4 regions of the Nesterenkonia sp. DZ6 genome follow, and region 1 is predicted to be linked to each of the others. Evidence: riboswitches for the same ligand, from Rfam matches in the RefSeq annotation. Region 1 holds a riboswitch; each other region holds the start of a gene.
The links. Region 1 has a riboswitch for S-adenosylmethionine ahead of LTH93_RS05355 (ABC transporter ATP-binding protein). Riboswitches for the same ligand answer to the same signal wherever they lie in the genome.
Positions count from the first base shown of each region.

Region 2: another riboswitch for S-adenosylmethionine. It lies ahead of LTH93_RS10560 (OsmC family protein); the one in region 1 lies ahead of LTH93_RS05355 (ABC transporter ATP-binding protein).
Region 3: another riboswitch for S-adenosylmethionine. It lies ahead of LTH93_RS03130 (NtaA/DmoA family FMN-dependent monooxygenase); the one in region 1 lies ahead of LTH93_RS05355 (ABC transporter ATP-binding protein).
Region 4: another riboswitch for S-adenosylmethionine. It lies ahead of LTH93_RS04410 (O-acetylhomoserine aminocarboxypropyltransferase/cysteine synthase family protein); the one in region 1 lies ahead of LTH93_RS05355 (ABC transporter ATP-binding protein).

Region 1 covers NZ_JAJOYW010000001.1:1,189,703-1,196,720, forward strand. The annotation lists gene LTH93_RS05325 (LLM class flavin-dependent oxidoreductase) at 1-221, opposite strand, end outside; gene LTH93_RS05330 (acyl-CoA dehydrogenase family protein) at 218-1,438, opposite strand; gene LTH93_RS05335 (MetQ/NlpA family ABC transporter substrate-binding protein) at 1,435-2,337, opposite strand; gene LTH93_RS05340 (MetQ/NlpA family ABC transporter substrate-binding protein) at 2,334-3,206, opposite strand; gene LTH93_RS05345 (methionine ABC transporter permease) at 3,414-4,082, opposite strand; gene LTH93_RS05350 (methionine ABC transporter ATP-binding protein) at 4,082-4,996, opposite strand; SAM riboswitch class I at 5,004-5,103, opposite strand; SAM riboswitch class I at 5,225-5,337, shown strand; gene LTH93_RS05355 (ABC transporter ATP-binding protein) at 5,347-6,234, shown strand; gene LTH93_RS05360 (aliphatic sulfonate ABC transporter substrate-binding protein) at 6,458-7,018, shown strand, end outside.
Region 2 covers NZ_JAJOYW010000004.1:39,742-46,759, forward strand. The annotation lists gene LTH93_RS10550 (hypothetical protein) at 1-528, shown strand, start outside; gene LTH93_RS10555 (sodium:solute symporter family protein) at 581-2,230, opposite strand; gene LTH93_RS10560 (OsmC family protein) at 2,227-2,880, opposite strand; SAM riboswitch class I at 2,893-2,988, opposite strand; gene LTH93_RS10565 (hypothetical protein) at 3,157-3,312, opposite strand; gene tgt (tRNA guanosine(34) transglycosylase Tgt) at 3,721-5,016, opposite strand; gene LTH93_RS10575 (YeiH family protein) at 5,104-6,210, shown strand; gene LTH93_RS10580 (Rv2578c family radical SAM protein) at 6,315-7,018, shown strand, end outside.
Region 3 covers NZ_JAJOYW010000001.1:691,214-698,231, reverse strand. The annotation lists gene LTH93_RS03145 (helicase-related protein) at 1-1,375, shown strand, start outside; gene LTH93_RS03140 (hypothetical protein) at 1,368-1,934, shown strand; gene LTH93_RS03135 (DUF6994 family protein) at 1,981-2,697, shown strand; SAM riboswitch class IV at 2,770-2,886, shown strand; gene LTH93_RS03130 (NtaA/DmoA family FMN-dependent monooxygenase) at 2,953-4,341, shown strand; gene LTH93_RS03125 (ABC transporter substrate-binding protein) at 4,393-6,093, shown strand; gene LTH93_RS03120 (ABC transporter permease) at 6,097-7,018, shown strand, end outside.
Region 4 covers NZ_JAJOYW010000001.1:986,027-993,044, reverse strand. The annotation lists gene LTH93_RS04425 (FAD/NAD(P)-binding protein) at 1-152, shown strand, start outside; gene LTH93_RS04420 (FAD-binding oxidoreductase) at 127-1,620, opposite strand; gene LTH93_RS04415 (linear amide C-N hydrolase) at 1,714-2,697, shown strand; SAM riboswitch class IV at 2,790-2,922, shown strand; gene LTH93_RS04410 (O-acetylhomoserine aminocarboxypropyltransferase/cysteine synthase family protein) at 3,054-4,466, shown strand; gene metX (homoserine O-acetyltransferase MetX) at 4,482-5,612, shown strand; gene LTH93_RS04400 (SGNH/GDSL hydrolase family protein) at 5,642-6,532, opposite strand; gene LTH93_RS04395 (alpha/beta hydrolase) at 6,628-7,018, shown strand, end outside.

The sequences.
Region 1 (7,018 bases):
CCGCGGGCAGCTGCCTCGGCGGTGCCGCCGTAGACGTCGTAGACCCCGGGGATGTCAGCCAGGAACAAGGATGAGAAGCCTGCCCGCTCCACGGTGCGGGCCAGCTCGGTCCAGTACTCGAGCGTGTCGAACTCTGCGATCCGCGACTCTGGGTGGCGCCACAGGCCCGGCGACTGATGCACCGGGACCAGCATGTCGAAGGCGTTGAAATGGATGGTCATGGTTTCTCCTTGGCCTCGCCGATCGCGTTGAGCCCCTGGGGCAGGGTGCCGTTGATCTCATGGTCGCCCAGTGAGCGGGCGCGAAAGACGACCGGGTTGTGGGTGGCGATGGTCTGCGCATTGCGCCAATGCCGGTCCAGCGCCTTGGTGCGCAGCGTGGCGGAGGCGCCCACGGTCTGGAACAGCTCCGAGGTCACCGCCAGGACCAGCTCCGGCACACTGATCTGGGCCTTCTCCACGGCGATCTCCGCATCATGGATCTCAACCGGTGGTTCGCCATGGAACTCGGGGCCGCCGGTGCCGGCCTGCAGGCCCGCTGCCAGTGCCCGGTCCAGGGTGCGGGCCGCCTGCAGCACGGCGGCCTCGGCCACGAAGGCCTTCGAGGACATCGTCCCGACCACCTGCTGGATCAGCGGATCCTGGCTGAAGGCCTGCCCGGCGGTGGAGGTGTTGAAGGTGCGGGTGCGCCGGGCCAGTGTGGACGTGGCATCTGCCAGGGCCGCCTTCGCGATTCCTGCTTGGACGGCGAGCAGGTAGAGCTGGAAGAACGCCGCCTCGTGGACGGATTCGTGATCGCCCGGGCTGCGTCCGAGCACCGCGAGGTCCTCCACCGCCACGGAGTCCAGCCGCGTGGTGCCGGTGCCGGTGAGCTTCTGCCCGAAGCCGTCCCAGTCATCGAGCAGGGTCACCCCGGCGGCGTCTGTGGGCACCACAGCGAAGCGTCGCCCCTCCCCTTCCTGGGCCTGAGAAGCTGAGACGCGGGTGTAGGTCGAGAAGATCGTGCCGGTGGAGTAGTACTTCTCCCCCGTGAGCAGCGCCGCGCCATGCTCGTCGCGGTCCAATCGGGTGTTCAGGCTGCCCAGCGCGTTGCCGCCCTTCTCCGTGGAGGCATTGCCCACCGTGCCGCCCTTGAGCACCCGGGCGTACCAGAGCTCGCGCACCGGCGCAGGTTGGAAGCGCAGCGACTCGACGAACCCGAAATGCCCGCGGTAGAGGTGGGCGATGTTGGAATCTGCCTCGGCGAGCGCGATCACCTCGGCGATGAGCCCCTCGATGCTGAGCTCCTCGCCGCCGAACTCGGTCGGCACGCGCAGCGCGCCGAAGCCGACGTCGTCGAGCCAGCCGACCTGCTCGAAGGGCAGGATCCGCTCCAGCTCACGCTGTACGGCGCCTTCTCGGATGCGGGTCAGGAGCTCTTCAGGGATGGTGCGGCTCATGCGTCGTTCACCTGTTTCCATGCGGCGTCGATGTCTCGGTCGAAGGCGGGGTTGAGCAGACCGTCGAGGTACTCGCCGTACCACTCACGCACCTCCGCGGAGTGGTAGGCGGCCTTGAGCGCCTCGAAGCGCTCGGGCTGTTCCTCGCGGAAGCCCGGGCGCGCGCAGACCGCGAGCGCGAAGGGCAGCGCCTCCTCGGCTGATTCCATGATCAGCACCTCGTCGGGGAGCACATCGATCTCGGCCAGCAGCCGGGCGAAGCCGAAGACGGCGTCGACATCCGCGTAGATCTGCCCCACCGACTGCTGGTCCACCTCGATGAACTGCAGGTCCTTGGGGTTGGCGGTGATGTCCCGGACGCTCAGCGCGGCGACAGGCTTGGACTCATCGATCTCGATCAGACCTCCGCGGGCGAGCAGCCGGATCCCGCGCCCGTTGTTCGCGGTGTCCACCGGCAGCGCGATCTGGGCGCCGTCCGGGAGCTCCTCCAGCGAGTCGTGCTGCGCGGAGTAGATCCCCGAGGGCTGCTCGAACATGAAGAAGATCGGCTCGATGTCGAGGTCGTTGTCCGCGTTGAACTGGCGCAGATAGCTGATGTTCTGGAAGAAGTTGACGTCGTATTCGCCGTTGCTCACCGCGTGGTTGGGTTGGATGATGTCGGTGACGTAGGTGGCGTTGAACTCCCAGCCATCGGCCTCCAGGATGCGCTGGGCGATGCGGGTCGGCTCCTGGAAGGGGGCGTTCTCGGTGACCACCAGGCGCAGGCTGCGGTCGGCGCCGGCCCCGCCGGCGAGGCCGCATCCCGAGGTGAGGCTCCCGACGCCGAGCAGAGCGGCCATGCCCAGTGAACCGCTCAATACTCGACGCCGGGAGAGCGTGGGGGCGCTGGATGTGCTCATGCGCTGAAGTCCGCCCAGATCTCTTCGGCGTTGTCGATAGTGATGAAGTCCTCGAAGTCGATGACCCCGCCCTGGTACTCCTCGAACCACTGTTCGACCTCTTCGGACTGGAAGGCGTCCTGAAGCGCCTGGGCCTGTTCATCGGTGACCCCGTCCGGTCCGACGGCGACCACGCAGGTGAACGGGGTGCGCACCTCTTCGCGTCCGTCCTCGATGCTGAGCGTGGTCTCCTCGAGGTCCAGGTCGGCCTCGGCGATCAGCCGGACGAAGGCGAAGCCGGCGTCGACGTCGGGCAGTACCTGCGCAGCTGACTGCTGGTCGGTCTCCACGAACTTGAAGTCCCGGGGGTTCTCCGTGATGTCGTTCTGGGTCAGTTCGATGATCGAGACGGACTCGTCGATCTCGATCAGGCCCTCATCGGCGAGCAGCTGCAGCGCCCGGCCGTTGTTCGAGGGATCCACCGGCAGGTTGATCTCGGCCCCGTCGGGCAGCTCCTCGAGGGAGTCGTATTCCAGTGAGAACAGCCCGGCGGGGGCGTAGTACACCGAGAACAGCGGCTCGACCTGCGTGTCGTTGGACTGGTTGAAGTTGTTCAGATAGGCCAGGTGCTGGAAGTAGTTGCCCTCGAACTCGCCCTGGTTGACCACCTGGTTGGGCTGGACGATATCGGTCATATAGGTGATGTCCAGCTCGTAGCCCTGCTCCGCGAGCAGCTCGGCGGCGATCTCGGCGGGCTCTTGGAAGGGCGCGGATTCGGTGACCACGATGCTGATGGTGGAATCATCCTCCACCAGCCCGCAGCCGGTCAGGCTCAGGGCTGCGGCGGAGAGGACTGCGCCGGTGAGGATCGCGGGGCGTAGAGCGTTCATGGGTTTGGGCTGCTTTCTCTGGCTGGGCGACATGCGCCCAGAGGGTGTGCGGGAATGACCAGGGCGCGACGTCGGACGCCAGCCCTGGCAGCGGAGTGAGGTGATGCGGGGCGGTGTTGCCGTTCCGCGGATGCGCGGGTCAGGCGAAGATCCTGCTCAGACGGTGATCTCGGTCAGGCGAGGATCTCGGTCATGCGGTGATCGCGGTCAGGCGGTGATGCGCCGGTCCGAGGCGCGGGCGAGCCGGGTGCCGGCGAACTGCACCAGGGTCACCAGCAGCACCATCAGCACGATGGCGGCGATCATGGTGGGGGTCTCATAGCGGTAGTAGCCGTAGCGGATCGCCAGGTCACCGATGCCCCCGCCGCCGACCAGCCCTGACATCGCCGAATAGGAGATGAAGCTGACCGTGGTGATGGTGATGGAGCCGATCAGTCCGGGCTTGGCGTCGACGAGCAGCACGTTGCGGATGATCTGCCCGCGCGTGGCGCCCATCGCCCGGGACGCCTCCACCGCACCGGAGCCCAGCTGGGTGATGTTCTGCTCCACCAGACGGGCGAAGTAGGGGATGGCGTTGATCGTCAGCGGGACGATCACCGCGGCGGTGCCCACCGAGGTGCCGACCACGAACCGGGTGAACGGGATGATGGCGATGAGCAGGATCAGGAACGGGAAGGACCGGATCATGTTCACCACCCCGGAGACGATCGCATGAGACCGTGGCCGCGGCGCCAGTCCGTCGGGAGCGTGGACGAAGAGCCAGATCCCCAGCGGGGTGCCCAGCAGGACCGCCACCGGGATGGCGACCCCGATCATCGCGAAGGTCTCCAGCATGGCCTGGTTGATCTCGGGAAGCCGCTCGATGACGAGGTCCATCAGCGCACACCCCCTGCCGAGCCGGCCAGGGCGGCGTGCTCTGACCGGCGCGTCTGACCCTGATCCTGAGACTCCGCGTGCTGCGGGGAGCGTCGCGTGGACTGACCCGACTTCTGCTCGCCGGACTCCGACCCATGCGCGGCCGGGCCGCTGCGGTCCAGCCGTATCCCATCGCTGAGCAGGTACTTTCCGATCGAGGTCCGCGGATTGAACCCTTCTCGGCGGAGCTCGCTCGCCGGGAACTCCTCGACGACCCGCCCATCCTCCATCACCGCGACGTTGTCGGCGAGAGCCTTGATGACTTCCATCTCGTGGGTCACGATCACCACGGTGATGCCGAATTCACGGTTCACATCCGCGAGGTACTGCAGCACGGTGGCAGTGGTGAAGGGGTCCAGCGCAGAGGTCGGCTCATCGCAGAGCAGCACCTCAGGCTTGGTCGCCAGTGCCCGAGCGATCGCCACGCGCTGCTTCTGACCACCCGAGAGCTGAGCCGGATACACGGAGGCCTTGTCGGTGATGTCCACGATCTCCAGCGCCTCGGCCGCCCGCCGCAGACGTTCACGGCGGTCCTTGACCCCGGCGAACTTCAGCGACAGCTCGACGTTCTGGGCGACGCTGAGGTTGTTGACCAGGTTGAATCCCTGGAAGATCATGCCGATCTGGTGCCGGGCCCGGCGCAGCGCCGCATCGTCCAAGCCGGTCAGCTCGGTGCCGGCGACGCTGACCTGGCCCGAGGTGGGGCGCTCGAGCAGATTGATGTTGCGCAGCAGCGTGGACTTGCCGGCGCCGGAGAACCCGATGATGCCTTGGATGCTGCCGCGCGGCACCTCGAGGCTGACGTCATCGACCGCGGTCAGCGGCTCGTGGCCGCGGGCGGCAAAGGTCGTCGAGACATGGGACAGGGAAATCAAGGGGCATACTCCATCGGTCCTGGCGTTAGCACCCGGCGGAGGCCGTGAAGCCCTCCGGGTTGCTGCGACGTCTTCGAGCCAGATCTCTCGGTCGCTCTGGATGGTTGAGTGCCTTCACTGTAATGGTGAACGTGGGCAGAAAGTCAAGTCGCGATATGTGTTGCGTTTTGTCTCATTTGCTGAACGCGACATTGATCGGATTCCCCGCCTGGGCGTAGTCTGATCCGCGTACCATCCCGAGCGGCCGAGAGATCTGGCTCGTCGACGCCGCAGCAACCCAGGGAGGGGCACCTTTGCAAGGGTGTCTTTTCGCCGGGTGCTACCGCCAGGATCGATGGGAGTATCCTCTGATGATTTCGCCTGCCTCCACCCTGACCGACTACACCGCAACAACCGCTGCCGGCCCTGCCGTGCCCTCAGACGCCACCTCCGTGGCTGCCGCCAAGCCTGACGGCCGGCAGCAGTACACGTCACTCGATGTCCAGCTCTCCGGCGTCGGCCGCGCCTTCGGATCGCGCACCGTGCTGCGCGACGTCAGCCTGCAGATCGCTCCCGGTGAGGTGCTCGCGATCCTGGGTTCCTCCGGCTGCGGCAAGTCCACGCTGCTGCGCGCCGTCGGTGGTCTCGACACCGGCAGCACCGGCGAGATCCTGATCAACGGTTCCCCGGTGCAGCGCTACGACGAGCGCACCGCGGTCGGATTCCAGGAGCCGCGACTGCTGCCCTGGCGCTCGATCCACAAGAACGTCAGCCTGGGGCTGCCGCGCAGCCTGTCCAAGGCCGAGGGGCGTGAACGCGTGGACGAGCTCCTGGAGCTGGTCGGTCTGCACGACCGCGCGTCGCTGCGACCCCGGGAGATCTCCGGAGGCATGGCGCAGCGCGCGTCGCTGGCCCGGGCACTGGCTCGCCGCCCCGGCGTGCTGCTGCTCGACGAGCCCTTCGGCGCCCTGGACGCGCTCACCCGGCTGAAGATGCAGGACCTGCTGCTGGATCTGCATGCGCAGACCGGCACCACGGTGCTGCTCGTCACCCACGACGTGGATGAGGCGCTGCAGCTGGCAGACCGCGTGCTGCTCCTCGGGCAGGACCCGGCGGACCCCGATCCCGCCGAAGGTGCCACGATCGCCCGACTGCTGAGCGTGCCCGGGCGACGTCCGCGAGATCGCGCCTCCGCGGAGCTTGCCGCTCTGCGCGGGGAGCTCTTCTCCGGCCTCGGCGTCGACTCGCACAGCCACTGACTCGTCCCGGCAGCTGATCGGGCCGACTCCGCTCGTCCTGACCTGACCAGCGGGGCTCCGCCGACGCGGTCCCCGCACTGCCGGATCACCACCTCCGGGGCCCATTTCCTGCCTGACCCCACATGCCGAACATGCCAGGAGCCTTCTGCCGCTTCTGCCTGACACGCACGACCATGAACCTCGAACACGATGTCCATCCTTGAAGAACCGAAAGGCCCTCCCCATGCCCAGCACCTCCGCTTCCCGCTCCCCGCGCTCCCGCCGCACCTCCGTCAAAGCTGTCTCCGCAGCCGCCGCCGTCGCGCTGCTCGCCACCGCCTGCGGCGGTGATGGCGGCGAGGACGAGCAGCTGGAGACGCTGAACATCGACTTCGCCACGTACAACCCGCTGAGCCTGATCATCCTGGAGAACGGCTGGCTGGAGGAAGAGCTCGAAGAGCTCGACGTCGACGTGCAGTGGGTGCAGTCCCAGGGCTCGAACCGCGCGAACGAGAACCTGCGCGCGGGCAACATCCACGTGGGCTCCACCGCCGGCTCGGCCGCGCTGCTGAACCGCGCCGTCGGCGCCGACACCCACACGATCATGATCGAGAACCAGCCCGAGTGGTCCGCTCTGGTCACCCAGGAAGGCTCCGACATCGAGTCCGTGGAGGATCTCGAGGGAGCTTCGATCGCCGCCACCCTGGCCACCGACCCCTACTTCTTCATGGCGCGCGCGCTGCAGGAGGCCGGGCTGAGCGTGGACGACGTCGAGGTCCAGGCGCTGCAGCACGCCGACGGCCGC
Region 2 (7,018 bases), on a different contig from region 1:
ACCGCAGCGATCGAACGGACCACCCGACGGGCCTGGGCGCAGTGGGTCACCGCCCTCGACGACGCCGGAGCTGCTGCCCTGCCGCACCGCGAGATCGTCGGAATCGTCTATGACCATATGCCGATGGACGTGGAGAACCGTGGCTGGTGGGCCCAGAGCGTGGCGGTCGCCTACGAACAACACCGTGACCTGCGCCGCCCGGGGGAGTCTCGTACCGGTGAGTTTCAGGCCTCGGTCTCCAAGACCTATCCGGGTGACATGGACGCCGCGCTGGGGGCATGGGTCGCTCTCGTCGGCGGGCGTGACTCTTTCGGCGGTGTCGCGCTCCAGGGAGAGCCCGGCACCTCCTCCACCGACCGCTGGCGCTACTGGCGCGCCGGGCTGGTCGACGGCTCCCGGGTCGCGGTGACCATCTCGGGGAAGTCCGCAGGGAAGTCCTCGCTCGGCGTCGGACACACCAGGCTGCGCTCGCCCGAGGAGGCCGAACACTGGAAGGTGATCTGGCGGGAGCTGCTGGGCCAGCTCTAGGTGTGACTTCCCCTGACGGGTCGAACGGCAGCAGGCATTGGTGTCGCGAGAATTACAGTGGCGAGGTGTTCTGCGCGGTCACTGGTTCGGTCCGGGAGCCCCACAGCTGGGTCTTCGTGTGGGTCGCCGTCGGAGACTCGGCGAGGAGGACCGCAGCGGCGAAGACACCAAGAGTGATGAGGAAGAGTGCCAGTCCCATCAAACCGTAGCTGTTGAGCCATGCTGAGATGTTCATGCTCAGGACCGCGGCGAGACCCGTGACCAGAAGAACGAGTCCGCCGTTTCTGCGCCGCGCTGCATGAAGGGTCAGTCGCCAGCTGCCCTGGATCAGCGTGACTAGAACGATGCCTGCGAGATTGGCGATCATGGCGACCCAGACCGGATGGGTTCCGAGGAAGAAGTCCGTGGCACTGAACCCCGAGAGCGCGTACCAGCCGAGTCCCGCGCTGAATCCGGCGAGTAGTGCGGTCAGCGCCGCGGAGCGGGTGGCGAGCGGCCAGAAGAACGCCGCGAGAACCGGAGCGAAGGTGGCGCCGTTGCGCAGAGTCCATGCCATCACATTCCACCAGGCTGACTCCTCGGCGCGCAGGAGACTGAAGATCACCATCAGGACAGTGAGCCCCACCAGCGCGATCCGCGTGTAGCGCACCAGCTCCACCTGGGTCGCTCGGGGACGAAGCGCGCTCCCGAGGTCCCGGCCCAGCGAGGTGGCTCCAGAGAACTGGCAGGGTCCCGCCCAGCCCAGGGCGCATGCCCAGAGTCCCACGAAGAATACGGCCGCAGCCCAAGCAGGAAGGGAACCGGCGATGTACTCGGCGATGCCCACCAGGGGCAGCGATGCATCCGGGACCACAATCGAGGCGGCGACGCCGACGACGATTCCGAGAAGGATCAGGGGCATGCCGATGATCGCCGCGAGGAAGAGCCCCTTCTGGCCGTCTTCCGGGCTCCGCGCCGACATCGACATCTGAAAGGCGGCCTGAGCCAGGGGAACATTGACGATGAAGGTGCCGAACCAGGCAACGATCAGCGATATGCCGGCGTTCGAGACATCGAACATCTGTGGCTGCTCCTCAGCCAAGGTCTCGAGACCGCTGGGCCCGGGTGAGACCAGGAACGCCCAGATGCCCACGATGAACATCACGAAGATCATCAGGACATTCATGGTCTGGGAGAATGCCACGGAGCGCATGCCGCCGAAGGTCAGGAAGGCGAGCAGGATGATCGCTGTCAGAGCGATGCACTGCCACAGTGGGATCTCCGTGACCGCGAAGAGGGCGGACGCGAAGGCGATGCTGGTGGCCACTGAATACATCGGAAACGTCAGACCGGTGATCACAGAACTGATGGCCTGGGCTCCGCGGCCGAATCGGTCCCCGATGATGCCGGTGACCGTCACCACGAGCTTCTCTCGCAGGGGCTTGACCAGAAGGAGCGCGATCAGCAAGATCTGCACCGTTTCGGCCACGCCGTACCAGACCGCCGACACGCCTGTTCGGTAGCTCAGCTCGACGATCGCGATGTAGGAGGATCCTGAGAACAGTCCCGTGATGCAGAACGCGACGGTCCAAGGGCTGAAACTGCGACCGCTGACGAAGAATCCTCCGCGTCCCGAGCGGCCCACAGCGATGCGGCTTCCGAGTATGAGCCAGGCGGTGTATGCGAGTGCCAGGCCGATCGTCCAGAGTCCGACCGTCGTCACGAGCCCATCTCCACGAGATCTGGGGTGGCATCGGCGTTGAGGACCTCGAAGATCAAGTCCCCGTGGCTGGCGTCCCCGTCCACCTCGTAGCCCCAGGCGCGATTCGCCAGAGCTTCGGCGAGGCCATGGGAGTTCTTGTGCACGAATGCCCACGCGACTTCCAGGTCGATGTGCGCGTCGCGCAAGAGATTGATCGCGGGGCAGATGTGTTCGGCCCACTGGGCGAAGTCTGTCAGGACAGAGGAGTCCTGTTCGCTGGTCTCTACGACCAGCTGCAACCGGTACACGTAGAAATAGGGTTGCACATCTGCTTGCCCAGCCAACCCGCGAGTGTCCTGACGTGCCAGCGTGTATGTGGAGATGTCGGTGAGTGGCAGGGCCCGCCGATGGGCCAGCTGTTCGACCGCGACGGCGATGCAGCTGCTGACACCGCCGATCAGGTACTCCATCGGCGCGGGGCCCTGATCGCTGCCACCGCGCACCACAGGCTGGTCAGAGACGAAGCTGAAGTCCCGGACGGTGAGTTCGGTCCGTACTGGGCCCGACCACGTGCCAGCGACCCGCAGAGTCTTCGAAGAGGTGCGCAGGGGTGCCTCGGTGTACCTCGGATTCAGTCTGTTCTCTTGTGCGCTTGAAGCCGCTTTGGGCATGGAACATCTCACCTTTCATCGTTCCCAGCGGTAGCACCTGCTCACCCTGAAGGGGTGGGGTTGCTGCGACGTCGTTGAGCTAGGTCTCTCAGTCGCTCTGGATGATTCGTTGTCTGCTGAAACCTAGAGCGTCCGGCAGAAAGATGCAAACCCTAGAAAGCAGGGCGACCTGGAGCGCCCGCCACATCAGTCGTAGTTCCCGCCCGTCCTGCCAGAGTCACCCCACCGGCCCCACCGGCCCCACCGGCCCCACCGGCCCGACCGGGCGTCGAAGACTCAGAACAGGTCCGGCATCTCCTCGCGGAGCTTGGCGTCCAGCAGCTGCGCCAGCGATTCGATGCGGTGGTTCGAGAGACGGCTCTTGTCCCAGTACGCGGTGATCTTGCCGATCACCGCCGGGCAGGTCTCCTCGGAGCAGAGATGCTCGGTCATGTCCAGGGTGTGGAGTCCGGCCGGCTCCGCGCCAGGGGGAGTGCATCACTGCGCTGAGTGTGGATCTGGTGGATGGCACAGCTGCTCACGCTGGCACCGACTGGCAGCACCGGTGCCGCTCCGGCTGAGGGCACTTGTGGCGCGAGGCGCGATCGGACATGTTTCACCTGCCGCTCCAGCCGCCGGCGGGTCAGCACCGAGAGGGGCCAGAGACGCTGGAAGAGAGCCTCTTCTCCGGACCGCACGCCCCGGATCGCGCCGGGGATTCGCGCAGAATGCGCAACTCGTCTTCACGGTTGCGACTGTTCTCTCAGCAGTCATCGGTTGACCAAGGACAGGTTCTTGCGAATCTTGAGAAATGACCTTCGGAGGAGGTGGACCTCCACGGTCCGACCTGAGGTCATCCGGCTACGGCGTGGACCCAGCCTGATAGCGGCCCAGGGTGGCGTCGCGGAACTCGTAGAACCGGCCCTGTTCGATGCTGGCCCGGATGTCATCGACCATCTTGATCGTGTAGTGCTCGTTATGGATGGTGCACAGCGTGTTGTAGAGCATCTCCTTGGCCTTGAAGAGGTGATGCAGGTAGGCCCGGGTGTAGTTCTGACAGGTGTAGCAGGTGCACTCCTCATCGATGGGGGAGAAGTCGCGCTTGAAGCGAGCCTGCGGGATGTTGTAGCGACCATCGGGGTGATAGACCCGTCCGGTCCGCGCCACTCGAGAGGGGGAGACGCAGTCGAAGGTGTCTGCCCCGTTCTCGATGGCGGTGAAGAAGTCTTCGGGCTCGGAGATCCCCAGCAGGTGGCGCGGCTTGTTCTCCGGGAGCTCCTCGGCCATCCAGCTCACGATCACCCCGAGGTTCTCCTTGTCCAGGGCGCCGCCGATTCCGAAGCCGTCGAAGCTCTGCCCCTCGATCTCCATGGAGCCCAGATCCTTCGCGGCCTTGCGCCGCAGATCCTCGTACTGGGCACCCTGGAGCACCCCGAAGAGTGCCTGGTAGGGGCGGTGGCTGCGCTCGGCGGTGAGGCTGCGGTGCGCGGAGAGGCAGCGCTCGGCCCAGAGCCGGGTGCGCTCCAGGGAGGTCTCCTGGTAGTCGCGGGTGTTGAACAGCGTGGTCAGCTCGTCGAAGGCGAAGATGATGTCCGCGCCGATCTCGTGCTGCAGCTTCATCGAGATCTCCGGGGTGAACCGGTGGGTGGTGCCGTCGATATGGGACTTGAAGGTCACGCCGTCGTCGTCCACCAGGGCAAGGCGCACCTTCTTCGGGGCGACGGCCGCGTCATCGGGGACCACCGAGGCGTCCATGGTGATGACCTTCTTGAACCCCGCGCCCAGACTCATGACCTGGAATCCGCCGGAGTCGGTGAAGGTGGGCAGCGGCCAGTTCATGAACCGGCCCAGCCCGCCCGCGGCGTCGATCACATCGGTGCCCGGCTGCAGATTCAGGTGATACGCATTGGCCAGGGCGGCCTGGGCGCCGATCTCGAGCATCTCCTCGGGGCGCACGGTCTTGATCGTGGCCTTGGTGGCCACCGGGATGAAGGCCGGGGTCTTGATGTCCCCGTGGGGAGTGCGGATGGTGCCGGTGCGGCCCAGCGCCCCCTCGATCCGGGCCTCGACCTCGAAGCTGAAGGCCTCGCGGCCCGCCTGCGGGTGCGGCGCTGACTCCTGCGGCCTTGCATCCTGCTGTGCGGCCCCCGGCTTCATCGACTCATGCGGAGCGGCGGTCGGGGTCTCGGTGTTCAGCTGATTCGGCACCCGCTCAGTCTAGGCCAGTGGTCCTATGCTTATCCGGTGCCTCCACTAACCGCCCTGACCTCCAACCTGACCTCGCGGCTGACCCGGCTCTGGTGCCAGACCGCGGAGATCCTCCCCGGCGCGGCGCTGGCTCTCATCTTCGCGATCGCCGCGCACCGGCTGATCGCCGAGCAGATTCCGGTGATCTCCGGGCTGCTGGTCGCAGTCCTTGCCGGCATCGCGCTGCGCAGCCTGGGCTGGGTGCCGTTCTGGGCCGAGCGTGGTCTCGGCTGGGCGGCGAAGAAGCTGCTCCGGGTGGGCATCGTGCTGCTCGGCCTCCAGCTGGCGCTGGGTGACCTGCTCGGCCTGGGGTGGGCGGTCCTCGCGGTCGTCGTGCTCACCGTGGGGGTGACCTTCTTCGGGATGCTCGCCCTCGGGCGGCTGCTGGGCGCACCGAAGGGGATGACCACGCTGCTGGCCGCCGGCACCGCGATCTGCGGGGCCTCAGCCGTGGCGGCAGCCGCCGCGGCGATCGACCGAGGCGACGGCAAGGACGACGACGGTGCCCCGGTCCAGGCGGCCGCTGCGGCCGCCGTCGCGGTGGTCACCCTCTACGGCACCCTGGCGCTGCTCGCGCTGCCGGCGCTGGGAACCCTGCTCGGCCTCGGCGAGGAACAGATGGGCGTCTGGATCGGCGCCAGCATCCATGAGGTCGGACAGGTGGTCGCCGCCGGCGGAGTGGTCGGGGCGGTGGCGCTGGCCACCGCGACCCTGGTCAAGCTCGCCCGGGTGGTGCTCCTGGCGCCAGTGATCGCCGGCATCAGCCTTGCCGGGCGTCGCCGCCGGGCGGTCGGAGCTGCGCAGGGAGCCGGGGAGGGCGTCGAGGAGGGCGCTGGATCGCGGCCGCCGCTGATCCCGCTCTTCGTGCTGGGCTTCCTGGTGATGATGGTGCTGCGCTCGGTCACCGATCTGCCCGAGTCCACCCTGGACTTCTCCGCGGACGTGACCACGATGCTGCTGACCACCGCGATGGTCGGCGTCGGCGCCTCGGTGGACCTGCGTCGCCTGCTGCGCCAGGGAGGACCCGCGCTGCTGCTCGGTGCCGGCGGCACGGTGCTTGCGGTGGGAACCGGGCTGGGCGGGGTCCTGCTGCTGGTGAGCTGAGGCTGGTGCCCCGGGCCCAGTCAGGTGTCCGGGAGTTTCAGCTCGCCGGGCTTCGAGGGCGAGTCCATCTCGACAGGCATTCGAAAGTATGTTCGAATAACCGTATGAGGTGGCAGGGACAGGCAGTGCAGGAGGGTGAGGGTGCGGCCCTCATCCCGCTCAAGGGACTCCTGCGCTCGGTGCGCACCCCGGAGTTCGAAGGCGTGACCTTCCACGAGGTGGCGGCGAAGACCGCGCTCAACAAGGTGCCTGGCCAGTCGAACATGCCCTTCTCCTGGACCGTGAACCCCACCCGCGGATGTCTGCATCAGTGCGTGTATTGCCTGAGCCCCGAGACGCTGATCCTGATGGCCGACGGGCGGCAGAAGCTGCTGCGTGAGGTCAGGGTGGGCGACGTCGTCGTCGGCACCGAGCTCGACGGCAGGAATCGCCGGTTGGTCCGCTCGGAGGTCTCAGCGAAATGGGGGACCGAGAAGCCCGCATTCCGCATCACGCTTCGCGATGGCACTCAGATCGTGGCCAGCGGCGACCATCGCTTCCTGGCAGAGCGCGGGTGGAAGTACGTGGCTCGCCCGGAGGGTGGGTCACCGCGCCCATGTCTGACGGAGCACGACCGGCTCATGGGATTCGGACTCGGAATGTCTCCTGAGCTGGATTCTGAGGCGGAGGAATCCCCTCTCGAAGCGAGCGTGCTGGGAGGTGCGGTCGGGACCACCGAGGCTCTGCGCATCACCGGCATCGAAGCGCTCGGTCGCAGCGAGCCGCTGATCGACATCACCACCAGCACCGGGGACTTCATCGCGAACGG
Region 3 (7,018 bases), 500 kb from region 1:
GCTGCCGGAGGCACTCACGGCTGCGGACGGCTCTGGCGCTGAGGATCCCCGCTGGTACTGGGCGGCCCCGATGCTGCTGGACCGGCGTCGAGACGCCGCGGCAGCTGACGCGCTTGCCCGAGCGATGCGCAGATTCCTGTGGGGACTGCCCACCGATTCGGTCGAGCCAGAGGGACAGTCGGGACAGGGCGGAAATTCCCGTGCGGCTCGGCGTCACCTTGATCAGACGCAGAGATTGCCGGACAACCTGGGACGTCCACCCGCCGACCTGCCAAGACGAATGGCGGAGCTCGGCGTGGGGGGATTCGGAACCAGCGCGTCGCGCGCCTTGAAGCGTGTTGCAGGAGAGCCGGATGAGGTTGAGACAAAGGATCTGCGGGTGGCGGCGTTCAGCATCGCCCGAACCCTGAGACTGCTGTTCAATCGCCCAGAGGTTGTGCCTGTCGTGCGGTCCTCGGAAGGCAGGGCCTATTGGCGCGACGCCGTGCAGCATGCCCTTGATGGCGGCCTGCAGGCAGTCTTAGATGAGTTCGTTCATGTCCTGGTGGAGTCGGAAGGACTGGCAGGAAAGGAACCCGGGGAGCGAGTGGCAGGGGTGGCCGCCGCGGTGGTCGAGGCTCTGGGTCTTCGCAGCGCCGTCAACGAGGTCGAGACCTTCGAGGTCCAGGGGTCCCGGATTCACTCACACCAGCACCGCATGAGTACGCACTTCGCGGCACGCTATGGAGGTCGCAGAGCTGCGGATGATCAGACCGTCCACCGTGAGTCCTCCGTGCGCAGAGCCTTCAACTCGCCCTTCCGGCCCTTTGTGCTCGCCTCGACCTCCGTCGGGCAGGAAGGGTTGGACTTCCATCCATACAGTCACGCGGTGGTGCACTGGAACCTTCCCTCGAACCCAGTGGACATGGAGCAGCGCGAGGGGCGAGTCCATCGGTATAAGGGCCACGCGGTCCGCAAGAACATCGCCGCGGACTATGGCGACCAGGCGGTGCTCGGGGAGTATGCAGACCCTTGGCAAGGGGCGTTCGATGCCGCCGTGAGGCAGTCCCGTCAGCAGGGGGTCTCCGAGCTGGTGCCGTACTGGCTGCACACCAGGTTCGGAGGTGCGACGATCGAGCGGTACATCCCAGTGATCCCCTACAGCCGCGAGGTCGGTCACCAGCGTCGGCTCACCAGGACGGTCGGGGTGTACCGCCTGGCGTTCGGACAGCCCCGTCAGGACGACTTCATCAGCGTGGTCGCGGACCGGTATGAAGAGCTTGCCTGGATGAAGGTGGACCTGAGCCCCCCAGGGACGCTGAACGGTGGGATCAAAGGCCTTGGCCGGCAAGCGTCCGCGCCGGACTCAACCGAGAGGGAAAGTGTTCATGACTGAACTGGGAGAGACGGCAGAACGAGCCTCTGAAATGCAAGCTATCGATGCCTTCGACCTTTCGGCTCTCAGCGTGAAGGATCTGCTCCAGCTGGAGTCTGGGATCGTGAGAGAACTGCGTCATCGCGACCTGGTTCGGACCATCAACAAGCCTCTGGGAGATATCGCGGAGCAGGTTGTCTGGCTCGCGCGGGGCGGAGTGTTGGAACCCAACTCGACGAAATCGCATGACATCACCACGTCCGGAGGTCAACGAATCCAGGTCAAGGCGATGACCGTTCGCAAGAGCGGTCGCTCAGCAAAGTTCAGTCCCTTCCGGAGTCTTGACTTCGACACAGCCGTCTTCTTGGTCTTCGAGAACGTGCTGTTTGACCTGGTCGAAGCCTATGAAGTTACGGCGAACGATATTCACGAGCACGTCCGTCTTGTTCCGCACATCAACGGGAGGCAGCCGACACTTCGAAAAGTCGAAGGACTTGGGTGGGATATTTCGCTGGAGATGGGGGCTGCCTATGAGCGCCTCAATCACGGACTCCCTGTGCCAGTAGAGAGCGCAGACTGAGTACGTGATTCCGAGTATTGGTCGGCCTTCTGGGACGCTGATAGACGTGACGTTCGACTTCCGTTCGGACACCCCGCCCGGGCGCGACCCCGACAGTCACAGCCCGACGCTTCGGACCTGCCACCGCTTGCTCTGGAGCAAGCCGCTTCCCGGCGGCGGCATGTTCAGCCTGAGCGAGACCAGGCGGAACTGTTATCTGCATCACAGGTCGGAGCTTGGCGAGTTCTTCCTTTCGAGTGACCGGATCGCGCAGGGGCTCGCGGGGTGGGGTGGGCGGCTTCAGGCTTTCGCTGCCAATTTCTCGGAGGCTGAGAACGAGGACTACAGGGCGCTGGCGAACTCGGTGACCGGGGTCATCGTGTGGCCTGGCAATCAGATCGGCCGAAAGCAGACCATCAACGCGGCCCGTGGTTTGAACAGCAGGATCGCTGACCGAATCGACCTGACTCTCGAGGCCGTCCGGCGTCACTACGCGGGGGAGCGGAGTCCACTTTCGGAGACGCTCGGCCGTTACGCTGACTTCTTCGATCTGTTTGAGAGTTTCCAGGGCTACGTCGAGTTCTTCCATCTGCAGGACCTCGTCGCAACCGATACCTCACAAGTGCGTTTCTTCGTACCGTTCGACGACTTCCACAGCTCCGGGGTGCCGGTGACCGTCGAGTCCTACGCGGACTTCAGACGGCACCACACTGACTTCCTCATGGCGCGGCGCCAGCGCATCGCAACCTGGCAGAAAGGCCACCTCGTCACGGCTCCGACGTAGTATTTCAATATATGTCTATATTTATGATCAAGTCTTGCGCTTGAAATGAGTACGATCTACGCTGAACCTCAGAATCACGAGTTCCGGACGACAGCCCTGGCTGTCCGGACAGCAACCCTCTCACCGTAGTGGGGTGCTCCAGGTGATGATTCGGCCCGGAGTCAACACCGTCCCGGGCAAGTACGGTGCCCACGCATCCGCCCCCAATACGGGAAGCTGCGCGGCGCCATGGTCCGAAAGTGACGTGGAAACCTCATGCCTCACAACACCTCCGCACGCACCCCGCTGCATTTCAATGCCTTCGTGATGAACACGAGCAGCCACATCCACCACGGCCAGTGGCGCCGCGAGGATGCGCAGCAGACCGAGTTCACCGACGTGAACACCTGGATCGATCTGGCCAAGATCCTGGAGGATGCGAAGTTCGACGCGATGTTCTTCGCCGATGTCTCGGGCCACTACGGGGATTCTGACGCGGACTATTCGGTCTATCTCAATGAGGGGCTGCAGATCCCGTCCAACGATCCGACCGTGCTGCTCGGCGCCCTCGCCGTGGTCACTGAGAACATCGGCCTGGCCACCACCTCCAACGTCTTCCAGTCGCACCCGTTCCAGTTCGCCCGGCAGATCTCCACACTGGACCACATCTCCAAGGGTCGGATCGCCTGGAACATCGTCACCGGGATGCAGGACAACGGGTCACGCAACTACGGCCTGCCAGGACTCACGGAACACTCCGAGCGGTACCGCTGGGCCGACGAGTACGTCGATGTGACCTACAAGCTCTGGGAAGGCTCCTGGGACGAAGGTGCCGTCATCAAGGACCGCGCCGGTTCCCGCTACTCCGACCCGACCAAGGTGCACAAGATCTACCATCAGGGTGAACGGTATGCTGTGGAGGGCCCGCACCTGCCCGCACCCTCCCCCCAGCGCACCCCGCTCCTGTTCCAGGCCGGATCCTCCGTCTCCGGGCGGGACTTCGCCGCCCGCAACGCGGAAGCGGTCTTCCTTGCCGCCCCGAACCCAGCGGTCGCCAAGCTGCAGATCGAGGACACCCGCGCTCGCGCCGCGGACGCAGGACGTGCACCAGAGGACATCAAGTTCTTCCAGGGGCTGAGCTTCATCATCGGTGACACGGAAGAAGAAGCGCAGCGGAAGCTGAAGGAAGTCGAAGAGTTCGTGTCCCTGGACGGATACCTCGCGCACGCGGCGCTGGTGGACCCTGACGGACGCGTCTACCCTCCCGAGACCCCGCTGAAGGACGTTCAGACCAACACCCGGCGCGGGTTCACCGAGTGGGCGTCGAAGACGATCACCGATCGCGAGCCGCTGGTGGCCGACATCGCCTGGCGCTCCAACCGCAACAACCGGATCGTGGGCACCCCTGAGCAGATCGCTGATCAGCTTCAGCTGTGGCAGACCGCCGGAGTGGACGGGGTCAACGTCGTCAACTGGGTGATCCCCGGCTCCTTCCAGGAGTTCGCCGACAAGGTGCTGCCGGTCCTGCGCGACCGTGGACTGGCCCAGAGCGAATACGCCCCCGGCACGCTGCGGAAGAAGCTCTTCGGCCGCGACCGGCTGCCCGAGACCCATCCCGGCGCCCGCTACCGCGGAGCCTTCGCCAAGGTGCCTGCCACCCTCTGAGCCCTGCGCACCACGATTCTTCCTGTCTGAACCACTCCGAGAAGGAGCCCCATGACCACCCCGCCCTCCCCGAACGCACCCAAAAACCGGCTACGACACACGCTCCTGCTGGGCACTACCGCGTTCCTCAGCGCGGCCGTCCTGGCCGGGTGCAGCAGCAGCTCGGGCTTCGTCGGCACCGAACAGGTCGCAGACCGGCAGCCCACGGATGACCCTCAGTCCGGCGGCATCATCGAATACGGCCATCTCCAAGAGCCGCTGTGCGTCTACGGAGGCTGGATCCAAGAGACCTTCACCTCGCGTCAGATCCTGGACTCGCTGGTCTCCCAGGATGAAGACGGGGACGTCGTCCCCTGGCTCGCCACCAACTGGGAGGTCTCCGAGGATCAGCTGGTCTGGACGCTGTCGCTGCGTGAAGACGTGTCCTTCACCGACGGCACACCGGTCGACGCCGAAGCCGTGGCGTACAACTTCGACCACTGGCTCGACGGCGGCAATGGAACGGCCGCCGCCCACCTGGGCGGGTTCTATGAGGCCGCGGAGGCAATAGATGAGCATACCGTGGAGATCCGGCTCTCGGCCCCGTTCTCGCCCTTCCTCTCGACCATCTCCCAGTCCTACTTCGGGATCCAATCGCCGACGGCGTTGGAGACCCGCAGTGCTGAGGAGAACTGCCGGGCCCCGATCGGCTCCGGGCCCTTCATCGTACAGGCCTGGGAGAGCGGCCAGTACCTCGAGTTCTCGCGCAACGAGGACTACAACTCAGCGCCCGCGAACGCGAAGCACCAGGGGCCAGCCTATGTGGAGGGCATCCGGTGGAGCTTCATCCCGGACAACACCTCGCGCTACGGTTCGCTGCTCTCCGAGGAGAGCGACGTGATAGGCGAGGTGCCAGCGGTGAACATCGCCGAGGCCCAGGAGCGGTTCAACTTCAAGCAGTTCATCACGCCTGGCCGGCCTGTGGTGATCAACCTCAACACCGAGAAGGGTGTCTTCGCAGATCAGCAGGTCCGGCAGGCGCTTAGCTTCGCCACCGACCGCGAAGCCAACATCGAATCAGCCTTCCTCGGCACCGTCCCGTCTGAGCCCAGTGGGTACCTCTCCCAGAGCACTCCGGACTACGACGTCGCCGCGGCCACCGAGTACCCCTTCGATCTCTACCAAGCCAATCAGCTGCTCGACGACGCCGGGTGGACCGAACGCGACGAGGACGGCACCCGGCTCAAGAACGGAGAACGTCTCGAGGTGCTGTTCACATATGGGCTCAACACCATCGTCACCCCCGACGGGAACACCGTGATCCAGAACTTCCAGGAACAGGCCCGCGCCGCGGGCTTCGACATCCAGCTGCGCCCACTGACCCCCTCGGAGATGTTCTCCGGCGCGTTCTCCGGTCCCGATGCCTATGACGCGCAGGTCGGTTATTGGACCTCACCGCACGCGGGCATTCTTAACATCAACTACCGGCCGGGCACCGAGGAAGCGCCCAATGGGGCCAACACCACGTTCCTGGCGGACCATGGCGTCTTCGGCACGATCCAGAAGGCACTCCAGGCCCCGACGTCGGAGGAGGTCACCGAGCATTTCTCCGCCGCGCAGCGCCAGCTCAGCGAGCTCGCCCCGGCCATCGGGCTCTACACCCAGACCAACACGATCGCAGTCTCGGATGAGCTCACCGGGGTCTGGCTGGAGGCCTCGCAAGGTGCGCCGGTCTTCCACGACGCATATTTCATCACCGAGGAAGAGGGCTGACCCATGACGCTCCCGACGCTCAGCGCATCCGCAGAGCCCCGCCAGGCCGCGGCCGCGGAACCAACTCCGACCTCCCCACGTCAGCGCACCGACCCGAGACTCGTCGTCTCACTGATCCTGCGCAAACTCGGCGGTGCGGTCTTCGTGGTCTGGGCCGCCGCATCCTTGACGTTCCTGATGCAGGCGCTGCTTCCGGGGGACCGGGCCACGATGCTGCTGAATCAGCAGACGGGCCAGGTCCAGGAGCGATCCGCCGAGGAACTGGCGCCGATCAATGAGATGTTCGGCTTCTCCGACCCGCTGTTCCTGCAGTACCTGAACTTCTTGGGCGGCCTGCTCCGCGGGGACCTGGGCATCTCGTACCAGCTCCTGCAGCCGGTCACCACGGTCATCGGAGACCAGATCGCCCCGACGGTGATCCTGACCTTCGCGTCCCTGGTGGTCGCTTGGGTCATCGCCCTGGCCCTGCTGGTGCTGACCGCGCGCCGAGTGGGCTGGGTGTCCCGGTTGTTCTCAGGGCTCGAAGCCGCTGCGGCCGCTCTGCCGCAGTACTGGCTGGGCATCATCCTGCTCGTGGTCTTCGCACTCGGTCTGGGACTGTTCCCGGTGGTCGGGGGAGAGGGACTCCTGGGTCTGGTGCTTCCCGCACTGACCCTGGGCATCCCGCTGGCCGGGTTCCTGGGACAGACCATGCGCGCCGCCTTCGAACGCACGTTGGACGAGCCCTTCGTCCTGACCGCGCGGGCACGCGGCATGAGCGACACCGGGGTGCGGATCAGGCACGTGCTGCGCCACGCGCTGCTGCCCGGGCTCACCCTGACCGGCTGGGCCATCGGCTCGCTGTTCTCCGCGGCGGTGATCGCAGAGAACGTCTTCTCCCGGCCCGGCCTCGGACGTGTCCTGGTCGACGCGGTCAACGGGCGTG
Region 4 (7,018 bases), 200 kb from region 1:
TCAGCTCGGTCCAATGGGGCACCGCCATCGCCGCGGAGGCCGGCGGAGATGGCGATTCCTCCGCGCGATCCCTCGCCGACGCCGACGCCGCGGCCCGCGCGGTCCTTTTCGGTCCGGGCGGCGCGGCTACAGGATCGCCCGCCCAGGATTGAGCCGGCGCTCCGGATCGAACACGTCCTTGATCCGGCGCTGCAGCGCGATCACCTCGGCGGACTGCTCCCAGTCCAGCCAGCGCAGCTTATAGGTGCCGATCCCGTGCTCCCCGGTGATGGTCCCGCCCATCTCCAGTGCCAGCCGGACCGAACCGTCCAGGGCAGCATGCAGCCGCGAGACGGCCGAGGTCGGGAGGCCGCCCTCGGTGGCGTCGATCGTCACGGGGGCGGCCTCGGGCTGTGCGGGGGAGGCCGCGTCGTCGTCGGGTCTTGTCTCGGTGCCGGTGCCGGTGTCGGGGCCGAGCTCTGAGCTGGGGACGCTGAAGGTGGGGTGCAGGTTGCCGTCCCCGGCGTGCGCGACCACCTTGAGCTGGACCTGGTGCTCCTCGGCGAGGTCTTCGATGGCGCGGATGTAGTCCACCAGCCGCGACCGCGGGACCGCGACGTCTTCGCCCACGCGCACCTCGTTGACGATTCCGTCGCCGCGGGCGTGCCGGCGCAGCTCGATCAGCCGCTCGGACTCGGTGGAGCCGGGGTCGCTGACCAGGGCGCCGAGTGCTCGCAGCACCTCACGGATGATCTCGGCCTCGATGGCAGCACCGTGGCCGTCGGTCTGGATCAGCAGCAGCGTGTCTCCGCGCTGGGCCAGGTCCGAGCCCTGCGCCTCATCCAGGGCGAGCATGGTGCGGCGATCCAGCAGCTCCGTGATCGCCGGCTGCACCCGGGCCCTGCCGATGTCCAGGACCCCTTGGGCGGCGGTGGTCAGCTCGTCGAAGAACGCGGCGATGGTCTCGGTGTGCGCACTCAGGTGGCGCAGCCGCACGGTGACCCCGACGACGATGCCGAGGGTCCCCTCGGAGCCGACGAACAGGCTGGTCAGGTCATAGCCGGCGACGCCCTTGAAGGTGGCCTGTCCGGTGTGGATCAGCGTGCCGTCGGCGAGCACCACGTCCAGGGCAAGCACCGAATCGCGGGTCACCCCGTACTTCGCACAGCGCAGCCCGCCGGCGTTGGTGGCGACATTGCCGCCGATGGTGGAGGTGCGGTAGCTCGCCGGATCCGGGGCGTACATCAGCCCGTGTTCTGCGGCGGCGGCGTTGAGGTCGGCGTTGATCACGCCCGGTTCGACGACGGCGACCTCATCCTCGGGTCGCATCGCCAGGATCTGGTTCATCCGGGTCAGGTTCAGCACCACCGAACCCTCGGTGGAGTTCGCCCCGCCGGAGACGGAAGTCCCAGCCCCGCGGGTGATCAGCGCGAAGCCATGCTCGCAGGAGAGTCGCACCAGCAGTTGGACGTCCTGCGTCGATTCAGCAAAGACCACGGCGAGCGGCGGGTGCACCTGCCAATGCTCCAGCGGCCCCTGGTCGACCGCGTGGGCGTCGAGCTCCGCGGCGTCGGTGGTCAAGGTGCCCGGCGTGAAGGCGCTGCGCAGGGCTGTCAGGACGTCATTGTCGGAGGCACTCATGAAAGGTGAGTCTAGGTCAGGGTTGACCTCCGGATATGGCCTCCGACACACTGAGGCCCAGTTGGAGCCCAGGTTCGGTGAGAGGCCAGTCTGATGTGCACACGTGTGGTCTACCTGGGCGAGCAGGATCGTGTGCTGACGGCCCGTTCCATGGACTGGAACGCCGACCTGGGGACGAATCTGTGGGTCTTCCCCCGGGGGCTGCCGCGCGAGGGAGGAGCCGGGTCGGAGTCGCTGACCTGGACGTCCCGCTATGGCAGCGTGATCGCCTCCGGCTATGACATCTCGACCACCGATGGGATGAACGAGCGGGGGCTGGTCGCCAATGCCCTGTGGCTGGTCGAGTCGCGCTACCCGGGGCTCGACGATGCCCGGCCGAAGCTCTCCCTCGGCGCCTGGGCCCAGTACGTGCTGGACAGCTTCGCGACCGTGACGGAGGCGGTCGAATCACTCGCCCGTGAAGACTTCGCCGTGGTCACCGCCGGCGTGCCAGGGCAGCCGCGCCAGGCGACCATGCACCTGTCGATCTCGGATGCCTCCGGGGACAGCGCCATCTGTGAGTACCTGGACGGGACGCTGCAGATACACCACGACCGCACCCACCAGGTCATGACCAATTCACCGCCCTTCGCTCAACAGCTGGCGATCGACACCTACTGGCGCGGCATCGGCGGTACCGTCATGCTCCCGGGCACCAATCGCGCCGCCGACCGCTATGTCCGGGCAAGCTTCTACATCAACGCGGTGCCGCAGGTGGAAGACCGCACCATCGCGACCGCGTCGGTGTTCGGGGTGATCCGCAACGCGTCGGTCCCCTATGGGATCAGCACTCCGGGGCAGCCGAACATCTCCTCGACCCAGTGGCGCACCGTGGCGGACCACAAGGACCGTCGCTACTTCTTCGACTCCGCGCTGCGGCCCAGCGTCATCTGGGTGTCCCTGGACCGACTCGACCTGCGAGAAGGCTCAGGTGTCCGCCGCATGGATCTTGCTGATGGCCCGCCCGACGGCCACGCCGGCGACGTCAGTGATCTCTTCGAGCCCGCGGAGCCGTTCGCGTTCCTCGGGCCGGAGTGACTCGCGGCAGGGTGGCCGAACATGACGAACTGCGAACCCGACCCCTGGCCCGCACTTGCAAGGAAGCATTCCGCGATGCAGACTTGCTCCTAGGTCAAGAGTGCCAGCGCAAAACCCCGGTTTGCTGGCCGGCAACCCTCCAGTTCGCGGTGGGGTGCCCCGGGTGACGACCTGGCTGAAACAGTCAGTGAAGCAGTTCACCGACTCACTCAGCAAGCGCGGGCCACACACCAGTGCGGGCCCAACATCCCAGTCCTCAGGACAGGGCCGTACAGGATTCAGCGCCGGAAGCTCGACCACCGGCAGCGACGTTCACATCCGGCCCGGTTCCTGGGCCGCATTGAACGGAGAATCCTTTGAGCAACGAGAACACCTGGCAGTTCGAGACCCAGCAGATCCATGCCGGAGTCGCCCCCGACCCGGTCACCGGAGCACGGGCGCTGCCGATCCAGCAGACCACCTCCTTCGTCTTCCCGGACACCGCCGCCGCCGCGCGCCGCTTCGGACTCGAGGAGATCGCCCCGATCTACTCGCGCATCGGCAATCCCACCGTCCAGGCGGTGGAGGATAAGATCGCCGCCCTCGAAGGCGGAGTCGGGGCGCTCGCCGTCGGTTCCGGACAGGCTGCCACCACGCTGGCGCTGCTGAACATCGCTTCGGCCGGCAGCCACATCGTCGCCTCACCCACCCTCTACGGCGGCACACAGAACCTCTTCAAGCACACCCTGCCGAAGTTCGGCATCGAGGTCTCCTTCGTGGAGGACCCCGATGACCTGGAATCCTGGCGCGCCGCCACCCGGGAGAACACGGTCGCCTTCTTCGGCGAATCCGTGGCGAACCCGCGCGGGGACGTGCTGGACATCGAAGGCGTCGCCTCGGTGGCGCATGAGTTCGGGGCACCGCTGATCATCGACTCCACGCTGACCACCCCATACCTGATCAAGCCGATCGACTTCGGCGCCGACGTCGTCGTGCACTCGGCCACCAAATTCCTCGGCGGCCACGGCACGGCCATCGCCGGGGTGATCGTGGACTCCGGGCGCTTCGACTACTTCGCCCACCCGGAGCGCTTCCCCGGCTTCTCCACCCCGGACGAGAGCTACCACGGGCTGGTCTTCGGCCGGGATCTCGGCGCCGACGGGATCTTCGGGGTCAACCTCTCCTTCATCCTCAAGGCCCGGGTCCAGCTGCTGCGCGACCTCGGTCCGGCACTGTCCCCGCACAACGCCTTCGAGATCAACCTGGGGCTGGAGACCCTCTCGCTGCGGATCGAACGCCATGTCGAGAACGCGCAGAAGGTCGCCGAGTACCTGGAGGCCCATGACGCCGTGCGACGGGTCTACTACTCCGGTCTGCCCTCGAGCCCCTGCTTCGAGCGCGCTCAGAAGTACCTGCCCCGCGGATCCGGGGCGGTGCTGTCCTTCGAGCTCGCCGGAGGAGCAGCCCACGACGCTTCAGGTCAGGCCCGGGCGGGCCAGGCCTTCGTGGACGCGCTGGAGCTGCACTCGCTGGTGGCCAATGTCGGCGACGTCCGCTCCCTGGTGATCCACCCCGCCTCGACCACGCACAGCCAGCTCAGCGACGCCGAGCAGCGCGCCGCCGGAGTCAAGCCCGGACTGGTCCGGCTCTCGGTGGGCCTGGAGCATATCGACGACATCATCGCCGATCTGGACCAGGGCTTCGAGAAGGCCGCCCAGGGCGCTGTGAACGCGGCAGCGGAGGCCGGCGCGGACAATGTGACGAAGCAAGAAACCGCAGCGGCGGTCTGAGGTTAGGGTGATCAGGTGCTGAATGACTTTGGGAACAGGCCCGCCGGTGCGTTGAAGACCGCTGAGGTCGGCGCGTACACCTTCGAGGCCGGCGGGCGGCTGCCCGAAGTCACCCTCGCCTACGAGACCTGGGGCACGCTGAACGAGGACGGCAGCAACGCCGTCCTGGTCGCCCACGCCCTCACCGGTGACTCCCACGTCGCCGCCACCGCGGCGGATGCCTCCATCGGATGGTGGGAAGGGCTGCTCGGACCGGGCCGCCCGATCGACACCGAGCGCTGGTTCGTGATCGCCCCGGCCATGGTGGGTGGCTGCTACGGCTCCACCGGACCCGCCTCCCTGGATCCCGAGGGGAAGCCCTACGGCTCCCGATTCCCCTTCGTGACCATTCGCGACTCCGTGCATCTCGAAGCCCGGCTGGCTCATGCCCTGGGCATTCGGAAGTTCCACACGGTGATCGGCGGATCCATGGGAGGCGCCCGGGCGCTGGAATGGGCCGTGACCTACCCGGAGATGGTCGAAGGCGTGGCCGTCTTCGCCTGCGGAGCGGCCTCCACCGCGGAGCAGATCGCCTTCGGCCAGGCCCAGGTGCTGGCTGTGGAGAACGATCCCCATTTCGCCGGCGGCGACTATTACGGCGGCCCGGCGCCGCAGGCCGGGCTGGGACTGGCGCGCCGGATCGCGCACATCACCTACCGCGCGGAGTACGAGCTGGCGGTGCGCTTCGGCCGCTCCGCCCAGGGCATGGAAGACCCCGTCGGCTGGTCCCAGCGCAGGCGCGGGCGCTACCAGGTGGAGTCCTACCTGGACCACCAGGCCGAGAAGCTGCTCCAGCGCTTCGACCCCAACGCCTACATCGTCCTCGCCGAGGCCTTGATGAGCCACGACGTCGGCCGCGGACGCGGGGGAGTGGACCAGGCGCTCGCCGGGGTCACCGCGGCGCCATTCTTGGCGGCCGTGACCACGGACCGGCTGTACTTCCCGAAACAGTCCCAGGAGATCGCCGACGCGATCCCCGGGGACCATCAGGTGCACATGATCGACTCTCCGATCGGCCACGACGGATTCCTCACCAGCGCGGAGCAGCTCGGCGACGCCATGCGGGAGACTCTCCAGCTGGGGAGCCGCGCGCCCCTGCGCCTCTGAACCTCCGGCGGCTCTGAACCTCCGGCGGCTCAGGCGTCGTCGACGCCGCCACCCGGGGGCATGGACCCGCCGAAGAGCGGCTCGAAGGTCGGTCGCTTCGCGTAGATCCCATCCCCGGAGGACCTCCCGCGGAGCCGCCGGACCACCCAGGGGAAGAGGTGGTGGCGCGCCCAGACGGCGTCATCCACCCGGGCCGCACGCCAGCTCCGCACCGGAACCGGGCGCGGCTCCGAGGGCTTGAGATCGTGCTCGACGTTCATCGTCTCCAACACCATGCGGGCGATCGTGTGGTGGCCCAGCGCGGAGAAGTGCAGCCGGTCGTCGTCCCACATCTCCGGGCGGGTCAGCTCGCGCAGGGACCACATATCGGCGACCACGGCGTCATGCCGGGCCGCGATGGTGCGCACGTTCTCGTTGAAGATCGCCACCTTCCCGCGGATCGAGCCGACCACCGGGGTCTCGCGCACATCGGGGCCGTTGAACAGCACGATGGTGGCCCCAGTGGTGGTCAGGATCTGCACCAGGGTGTCCAGGATCCGGGCGGTCTCATCGGGGTCCCCGCCGGGCCGGATCACGTCATTGCCGCCGGCGCACAGGGTGATCAGGTCCGGGCGCAGCTCCAGGGCCGGGGCGAGCTGTTCGTCTCGGATCTGACCGATGAGCTTTCCGCGCACCGCCAGGTTGGCGTAGGAGAACTTGGGAGAACCTTCCACGGCGGCGGCACCGAGGGCCAGCTCCTCAGCCACTCGGTCCGCCCAGCCGCGGTGGTAGCCCGGTCGGGTCTGATCGGGATCCCCGATGCCTTCGGTGAAGGAGTCCCCCAGGGCCACGTAGCGGGTCCAGGGGTGCCGCGGAGTCTCAGCGATCTCGGCGTCGGCGGGCAGGTCTGGTGTTTCGAGGGTCTCATCAGTTTCGTTCACCCGGACATTGTCGCTGACCACCCCCTCTTCATGCATCCACCCATGGGCTGATTAGAGTGGGTCAGTCACCCTTCCCGTCACGCAAAGGTCATTTCATGTCTGCCTCACCGCACGTCGCCTGGTCCCGCGAACCCGAGGACCGCGCCGGCACCCCGCTGGTGGTGCTGCTCCACGGCTACGGCTCCCACGAGCAGGACCTGATGGGACTGGTCCCCGGGCTGCCCGCCGGCTTCACCTATGCCTCCGTGCGCGCGCCGGTGAAGATGGAGGTCGGCGGCTACACCTGGTTCGACCTGGATGTCGAGCGGCTGGCCTATTCGTCATCGGCCGCACGCGAGGCGGTGGAGGATCTCTGGGAGTGGATCGCCGCGGTCAAGGACCAGCACAGCTCGGTGAGCCTGCTCGGATTCTCCATGGGGATGGCGGTCGCCACCTCGCTGCTGCGCAGCCGGCCTGAGGAGTTCGCCACCGTCGTCGGGCTCTCCG